2 regions of the Clostridium sp. MB05 genome follow, and region 2 is predicted to be linked to the other one. Evidence: a T-box and tRNA genes for the amino acid it is inferred to sense, from the RefSeq annotation. Region 2 holds a T-box; the other holds one or more tRNA genes.

Region 1 (4,211 bases), 780 kb from region 2:
TTATTGCTCCCTTTTATTTATTAACAATCTTATATGCTTCAATAATTGAAGAAGAAATCACTTTAGCCATTTCCATAACTAAATTTAGACGAATGCTTCTAGATGTGAAAATTTCTGCATTTTCACTTGAATCTATTATTCCTATTATTGAGGCAATTCCAACATCAGGTAAATTTTTACCAACACCTTTTCCAGGATGTATTGGATAATCTCTGGTATGTATTTCACCAATTGAGCTATATTCACCTAAGCAAGCATCTATACCTATAGTTAAGGATTTAGGATGCAATTTATTAATTTCATTCAATCTTTTATTTATATTTAAAGCATGTATTGGAGATTCTATTGTTCCGTACACTGGGAGAGGGAAGGCTTTTTCTGTTAGAAATGTGCCAACCATTGGACCTAAGCAATCACCAATACATTTATCTGTTCCTATACAAACTATTATAGTATTTTCCGTAATATAATTTTTAATAGAATTTGCTATTTCAATATGAGAATTATAAGAGTTATATAATACTTTACGCTTCACTAAAATTCACCCCCGCCATAAAAGTATATGTTTGATAAAGATTAATTATAATAAAATGTATAAAAATCATAAAAGAGGAAATTAATCAAATAAAAGGAGATGAAATAGAATGAAGAGATTACTATTTTCTACCATTACCATAATAATTAGTATAGTTATCCCAATATATTTTTTATTAGTGTGGGAGCCATTAAAAAGTGAAGAAGTTATTAGTGAAAATGTAGTAAAATACAATAAAGAAGAAGAGTTTATTAGTGAGGAAAAAAATAAATCTACAATTATTATAAATCAAGTAGATTCCTCTAATAATTTGTTTGGACATTTAGATAAAGCTAGAAAAGAAAAAATAAATGTATTAATTAGAAATTTAGCTATAGTAGATATAATAAAAGTTAATGACTATTTTTCGTATAGAGAAAATACAGTTAACATTACAAAAGGTATGTCTTTAGTAAAGCAAAGAATGTCAAATAAAGAATATGAAGAGTTTAAGGATATTATAAGTGATTATATTGATTTAGATATTATAGAAAAAGAAGTATAAGAAATTATTATTTAAAAAATTATTTTACTTATAGCAATATATATTTATTAAAAATTATTACAAGTTGAAGGGATGTTTATTTAATATCTAATATAGAATAATTATGACAGAAAAATTGTTAATAAAAAAGATATTAGTATTAATTAGAAGAAAATAAAAGAAAAACAGAATAAATTAAATATAGTTTCTTTAAATGAGTGAAAATTGTACTTGAAATTAAGATATAATAAATATATACTAATCATTGTCGGTTGAGAAGATACAAAGTTTACTTAACTGAAATTAAATAAATTTTAAACGGGGGAGTTCCCGAGTGGCCAAAGGGGGCAGACTGTAAATCTGTTACGTTTCGTTTCGATGGTTCGAATCCGTCCTCCCCCACCATTTGAAATTTATTAATTTATAATATGCTGGCATGGCTCAACGGTAGAGCAGCTGACTTGTAATCAGCAGGTTGTAGGTTCGATTCCTATTGCCAGCTCCATAAAATGGGGGAGTTCCCGAGTGGCCAAAGGGGGCAGACTGTAAATCTGTTACGTTTCGTTTCGATGGTTCGAATCCGTCCTCCCCCACCATTTTATAAAATTTTATTCTTATGGAAGCATAGCTCAGCTGGGAGAGCATCTGCCTTACAAGCAGAGGGTCACAGGTTCGATCCCTGTTGTTTCCACCATTTTAAAAATTAAATATGCTGGCATGGCTCAACGGTAGAGCAGCTGACTTGTAATCAGCAGGTTGTAGGTTCGATTCCTATTGCCAGCTCCAAATGTGGGGGAGTTCCCGAGTGGCCAAAGGGGGCAGACTGTAAATCTGTTACGTTTCGTTTCGATGGTTCGAATCCGTCCTCCCCCACCACAAAAGGCAAGTTTACTTGTCTTTTTTTATATTTTTAAATAATTTAATATTTTATCAGTTAAAGAATCTAAATATGTAATTATTTTAGGTTCTGTAGTTGACTATTAATATTAAAGATGATATAATCTGAAAAGTAAAATTTGATATTAGTTCTTATCCAGAGAGGCGGAGGGAAAAGGGCCCGATGAAACCCGGCAACCTACTTCAGTAATTTTGAGTGTGGTGCCAATTCCTGCAAAGTAATTTTGCAAGATAAGAAAGATTATGACTTTTAACATCTCTTCTTATCGAAGAGATTTTTTTATTTTATAAATTAAATTAATTAGAATTAATATCAAATAAAATGAAAGGAGAAATGAAAATGAGAAGATTATTTACATCAGAATCAGTTACAGAAGGGCATCCAGATAAGATCTGCGACCAAATTTCAGATGCTGTATTAGATAGTATTTTAGCTAAAGATCCTATGGCAAGAGTTGCTTGTGAAACAGCTGTTACAACAGGAATGGTATTGGTTATGGGAGAAATATCAACTAATTGTTATGTTGATATTCCAAAGTTAGTTAGAGAAACTGTAAAAGAAATAGGCTATGATAGAGCTAAATACGGTTTTGACTGTGAAACATGTTCAGTACTAACATCAATAGATGAACAATCAGGTGACATTGCTATGGGTGTTGATGAAGCATTAGAATCTAGAGCAGGGCAAAAAGATGATGTTGAAGCAGTTGGAGCAGGAGACCAAGGAATGATGTTTGGTTTTGCAACAAATGAAACAGAAGAGTATATGCCATTACCAATAGCTATGGCTCATAGATTATCAAGAAGATTATCAGAAGTAAGAAAGAACGGAACTTTACCATACTTAAGACCAGATGGAAAGACTCAAGTTACAGTTGAATATGATGATAATAAAGTTATAAGAATAGATGGAATAGTAATATCAACTCAACATAGTGAAGATGTATCTCAAGAACAAATAAGAGAAGATTTAATGGAGCATGTAATTAAAGCTGTAGTTCCAGCAGAATTATTAGACGATAGCACAAAGTATTACATAAATCCAACTGGAAGATTCGTTGTTGGAGGACCACAAGGAGATAGCGGATTAACTGGAAGAAAGATAATAGTTGATACTTATGGTGGATATGGAAGACACGGTGGTGGTGCTTTCTCAGGGAAAGATCCAACTAAAGTTGATAGATCAGCAGCATATGCGGCTAGATGGGTTGCTAAGAATTTAGTAGCAGCTGGAGTAGCTGATAAATTAGAAATTCAATTAGCATATGCAATTGGTGTTGCTAAGCCAGTTTCTATAGAGGTAGAAACATTTGGAACTGGAAAGAAATCAGAAGAAGAAATAATTTCAATAGTTGAAAAAGTATTTGATTTAAGACCAGGAGCTATAATAAGAGATTTAGAATTAAGAAGACCAATCTACAAGCAAACAGCTGCATATGGTCACTTTGGAAGAAATGATTTAAACTTACCTTGGGAAGATTTAAATAAAGTAGAAGAAATAAAGAAGTATCTTTAAAATAAAAAATGCTCCAATTTTGAATTGGAGCATTTTTATTTATACTAATACTTTACCAGCAACTATAACATTTTTTACATTTATGTCTTCATCAAATAAAACCAAATCTGCATCGAAGCCTTCTTTTATAAGACCTTTTCTATCTTCAACTTTACAATGTCTAGCAGCATTAAAAGTTGCCATTTTTACAGCTTCGTTTAATGAAAGACCAACATTTTTATATACATTTTTAATAGCTTTATCTAGAGTTAATATTGAACCAGCTAAGCTTCCACTTAAAAGTCTTGCAGCTCCATCTTTAACAACAACCTCTTGACCTCCTAATGCATACATACCATCAGGCATCGCACATGCCATCATTGCATCAGTAACTAATAAAACTTTATCAGTTGTCTTTTGATTGTAAGCTATTCTAAGTGATGGATATGATATATGGATACCATCAGAAATTGTTTCTGTAGTTACTTCGCTATCAAATATAGCACCTACAACTCCAGGTTCTCTATGAGCAAATGGTGTCATTGCATTAAATAAGTGAGTTGAGTGGCAGCAACCACATTTAATTCCTTCCATAGCTTCATCGTAAGTAGCTTTAGTATGACCTATAGAGCAAACTATTCCTTTTTTTGATAACTCTTTTATTAATTCCTTAGCGCCAGGAACTTCAGGAGCAATTGTAATTGATACAACAGCATCTTCAGCATCTCCTACCATAGCATTAAAGTTTTCTATTGTTGGAG
Region 2 (4,211 bases):
AAATATGATTTAAATATTATATAAGCAAAAGGACATATTATAAATGAATAGCATGTCCTTTTGCTTATTTTGTAATTAAAACTTAATTATTAAAATTAAGAAAAACAAGGTAAAATTAAATTATATAATGGTAAAAATAGTAATTAGGGGGTGTGTATATTGAGAAGAAAATTAAATAAAAGTAGGATAATAATTTCAATACTTATTATTATATTGATATTAGTAAGTATTAGATTAGTAGTTAATTTAAACTCAAGAAATAAGTATAAAAATGAAGGAATAAATATGACAGAAGAAGACAAGGAAGTAGTAAATAAAGTTATTGAATTAGCAGAAGAAAAAATAGGCTTTCAATACGTATGGGGTGGAAAAGGTGAGATTATGACTGGTGAAAGGCTTGATGAATTAATAGGATACTATGGAGAAAGTTATTATCCATTAAAGAGAGAAACATATATAGGAAATCAAGCCTTCGATTGCTCTGGATTAACTTATTGGATATATAAAGAATTAACAGGAGTTGAAATCGGATATTCAACTTATGATCAAGAAGAAACATTGCAAGGATATGAAGTTGATAAAGAAGATATACAACCTGGAGATTTAATTTTTACTCCAGGACATGTAGTTTTATATAAAGGAAAAGGAAAAATTATAAATGCATATAATAAGTTACCTTATCCACTAGGAGGAGTAAAGAATGGAGATCTTTATTTAGGAGAAGACAGCGTAATATATAGACCTATCGATTATATAAATTCACTAAAATAATTACAAATAGAAGGGAACCTTTTTATCTATATAAAACTCTTAGTTATATACTTAGAATTTAAGGGAATAAGGTTAAAGGGGGAAGAAGCTTTGAACTTAGATATTAATAGAAATGTAAAGGATACTTGGATAAATGATAATTTGTTTATAGAAGAATTAAAATATGATGATCAAAAAGAAATAGTAGATATAGCTTACTGGAGTAAGTATAAGAGAATATGGTTTGATAGATACTTGATTTATGAAATACTTCTGTATGATGGTGTTTTTCCATATGAACAATCAATTCATAAAGCTAATATAAAAGATTATTTAGGCGAAGACTACAGAAAATTTATATTTATGAGAAGACAGCTATACATTGGAGAAGGGGATAAGTTATTTAATAGTAAAAAATTATTTGTTTCCAATAATAAAGCATTAGATATTAAGAAAAAAGATAGGACTATAAATATAAAAATTGATTATTAGTTAATTGAATTTTTAAAAAATATTGACAATAAAGTAAATAAGATATATAATCCATATTAATTAATAAGCATAACGAAGATTTATAAATGTTTATAATTCGGAGTATAAGATAATTAAAAGCTGTGATAAGAACAAGTAGTAGTTAGTAAAGCTTACAGAAAGTAGCCGGTTGATGAGAGGTGCAAGATAAGCTAATTATGAATACATCTTTGAGCTTCACACCAAATGACTTTTAAGGTTTAGTAGGCTGTGACGTATTCCTTGCACACGTTATAGTGCTAGAGTATTACCTGGGTAATAATGGAGTACTCGAAAAGGTAGGCAATGTGAATTGTCTATGAACTTAAGGTGGTAACACGAAGATTTATCTCTCGTCCTTTTGATATAAGGGACGGGAGTTTTTTGTTTTTAAAAATACTTATCTTGGTTCAGATACTTTTATCAAGTAGCTTTTACAAAGTTAGTCTTATAGAACTTGCTTATATTTTAAATAATATAAGAGGAGTGTTTTAGATGAAAAAAACAATTGAAGAGCAAATGAAAATTATTAAAAAGGGAGTAGACACAATAATTAATGAAGAAGAATTAAGAAAAAAGCTAGAAAAAGCTGAAAAAAATAATGAATCATTAATTATTAAGTTAGGACTTGATCCAAGTGCACCGGATATTCATCTTGGTCATGCTGTTGTTTTACGTAAAATTAAACAAATGCAAGATCTAGGCCATAAAGCGGTAATAGTTATTGGAGATTTTACAGGTAAAATAGGAGATCCAACAGGAAAGGCAAAAGGAAGGAAGGCATTAACTGATGAAGAGGTTTTAAATAATGCTGAAACTTATAAGGAGCAAATATTTAAAGTTTTAGATAAAAATAAAACGGAAGTTCGTTTTAATAGTGAGTGGCTTTCAAAATTAACTTTTGACAAAGTTTTAAATTTAGCTGCAACTACTACCGTTGCTCGTATATTAGAAAGAGATGATTTTCAAAAAAGGTATAAAAATAATATTCCAATAGGAATTCATGAATTTTTCTATCCTTTGATGCAAGCTTATGATTCAATTGCTTTAAAGTCTGATATAGAACTTGGAGGAACAGATCAAACTTTTAATATTTTAATGGGAAGAACTCTTCAAAAAACTATGGGACAAGAACAACAAATAGCAATGTTTATGCCTATTTTAGAAGGATTAGATGGTATTGAAAAAATGAGTAAAAGTCTTGGTAACTACATTGGTGTAAATGAACCTGCTAATATAATGTTTAAAAAAATAATGGAAGTTCCAGATAATTTAATTATAAAATACTTTGAACTAGCTACAGATGAGCATCCAGATAGAATAGATAAAATAAAGAATGAACTAATTAATGGCAAAAATCCAAAAGATGTTAAATTAGAATTAGCTAAAATAATAACAAAATTATATCACTCAGAAGAGGCTTTAAATGAAGCAATAGAATTTTATAATTCAGCATTTGCTAAAAAAGAAATACCAGATAATATTCCTAGCGTAAGTGTAGAAAATAATTTGTTGAAGGATATTACTTCTAAATTAATAGAAGAAAAGTATGTTCCGAGTAAAAAAGAATTTACTAGACTTGTAGAACAAGGTGGAGTTCAAATTAATGGAGAAAAAATAAATGATTTGAATATAAATTTATTTTCTGGAGATGTATTAAAAATAGGTAAAAAGAAATTTGTAAAGATAGAAATTAATTAATAAAATTAATTTTTTAAAGTAATCAGAAATAACCCTGTTAATTGGAACAGGGTTATTTTTATAAAGTTATCATATGATAAATTAGCATATTAATGTTATTTATTATGTGATAACTTTGATCTTTTAGTGAACTTTTTACCGTTAGAGTGAGCACCTTTCTTTTTCCCATTCTCAATACCAATTTCAGAGCCAGATTCTGAATACATTTTTCTAAGTTCAGCATTTGATTTAGGACGATCTTTTCTTCTATGTTTATTATTATCCATTTTAGTTCCCTCCTAATATAAGTTGTCTATATTAGCTTTTCCATAAGGTACTGAAAAAATATTATTAAAATGTAGCTTAATATAGTATTTATTATTTATAGAGGTATAACTTGTATCTTATTTTCTAAATTTAATTTGATTTTTACATAAATAACATCCTATAAGTGCAGTAATTGGTACTGCTAAAACTATTCCAATACTACCAGATAAGCCTTGAATAATCTCAATACCTAAAAGATCTAAATTTATCATTTTATTAAAAGGCATATTAGCTGAGAATACTAAAATTAAAATACTTAGTGATCCTCCAGCAAAAGCTAAAATTAAGGTGTTTGTCATTGTTCCAATCGTATCCTTACCAATATTCATAGCACTTTTAAATAAATCATTAAAACTTATTTTGCTATTTACTTTATGAATTTCAAATATAGAGGATGCAATTGACATAGCAATATCCATAACAGCACCAAGAGTAGCTACTAGAATCCCTGTAAACATTATTCCTCTGATTTTTAAACCTGTATCTTCAGCAATATACATTAAACTTTCAGCTTCACTCATATTTAAACCAGAAAGGTTTGTTAATGCACCAAAAATGTAAGCTATTATCCCAGAAATAACAACACCAGAAATAGTACCTAAAATAGCAGTTAGTGTCTTTTTATTGAAACCAGAAACTAATATAAGAGTGATAACTATGCTAAGTGTGCTCATAATTATTCCAGCCATTATAGGATTTACTCCCCTTAACATTAGAGGAACCATCAAATATACACAACATATTAAAGTAAATATTAGTGCAACCAAGGACTTAACGCCTTTAACTCCACCTATTGCTACAACTGAAAGTATAAATATTGCTACTAACAAATAAATCATATTGCTTCTATCATAGCTATATAAATTAAATTGAGTAGTTCCATTTTTTTCAGACACTCCAATTATAACTTTTGTTCCCTCTTTTACCTTTAAGTTATATAGTCT

What was found. The T-box of region 2 lies ahead of tyrS (tyrosine--tRNA ligase). A T-box ahead of a tRNA ligase gene usually reads a tRNA of that ligase, here a tRNA-Tyr.
Region 1: it encodes a tRNA-Tyr, which carries the amino acid that the T-box ahead of tyrS (tyrosine--tRNA ligase) is inferred to sense. The anticodon was not compared.

The regions. Positions count from the first base shown of each region.
Region 1 covers NZ_CP174370.1:3,857,395-3,861,605, reverse strand. Annotated here, with positions in the region: gene yyaC (spore protease YyaC) at 14-535, opposite strand; gene ACH36K_RS18145 (hypothetical protein) at 645-1,079, shown strand; tRNA gene ACH36K_RS18140 (tRNA-Tyr) at 1,379-1,463, shown strand; tRNA gene ACH36K_RS18135 (tRNA-Thr) at 1,489-1,563, shown strand; tRNA gene ACH36K_RS18130 (tRNA-Tyr) at 1,570-1,654, shown strand; tRNA gene ACH36K_RS18125 (tRNA-Val) at 1,677-1,752, shown strand; tRNA gene ACH36K_RS18120 (tRNA-Thr) at 1,770-1,844, shown strand; tRNA gene ACH36K_RS18115 (tRNA-Tyr) at 1,850-1,934, shown strand; SAM riboswitch class I at 2,085-2,193, shown strand; gene metK (methionine adenosyltransferase) at 2,296-3,471, shown strand; gene nagA (N-acetylglucosamine-6-phosphate deacetylase) at 3,511-4,211, opposite strand, start outside.
Region 2 covers NZ_CP174370.1:3,074,254-3,078,464, reverse strand. Annotated here, with positions in the region: gene ACH36K_RS14405 (C40 family peptidase) at 160-771, shown strand; gene ACH36K_RS14400 (hypothetical protein) at 862-1,242, shown strand; T-box leader at 1,356-1,624, shown strand; gene tyrS (tyrosine--tRNA ligase) at 1,756-2,961, shown strand; gene ACH36K_RS14390 (hypothetical protein) at 3,057-3,227, opposite strand; gene ACH36K_RS14385 (YibE/F family protein) at 3,345-4,211, opposite strand, start outside.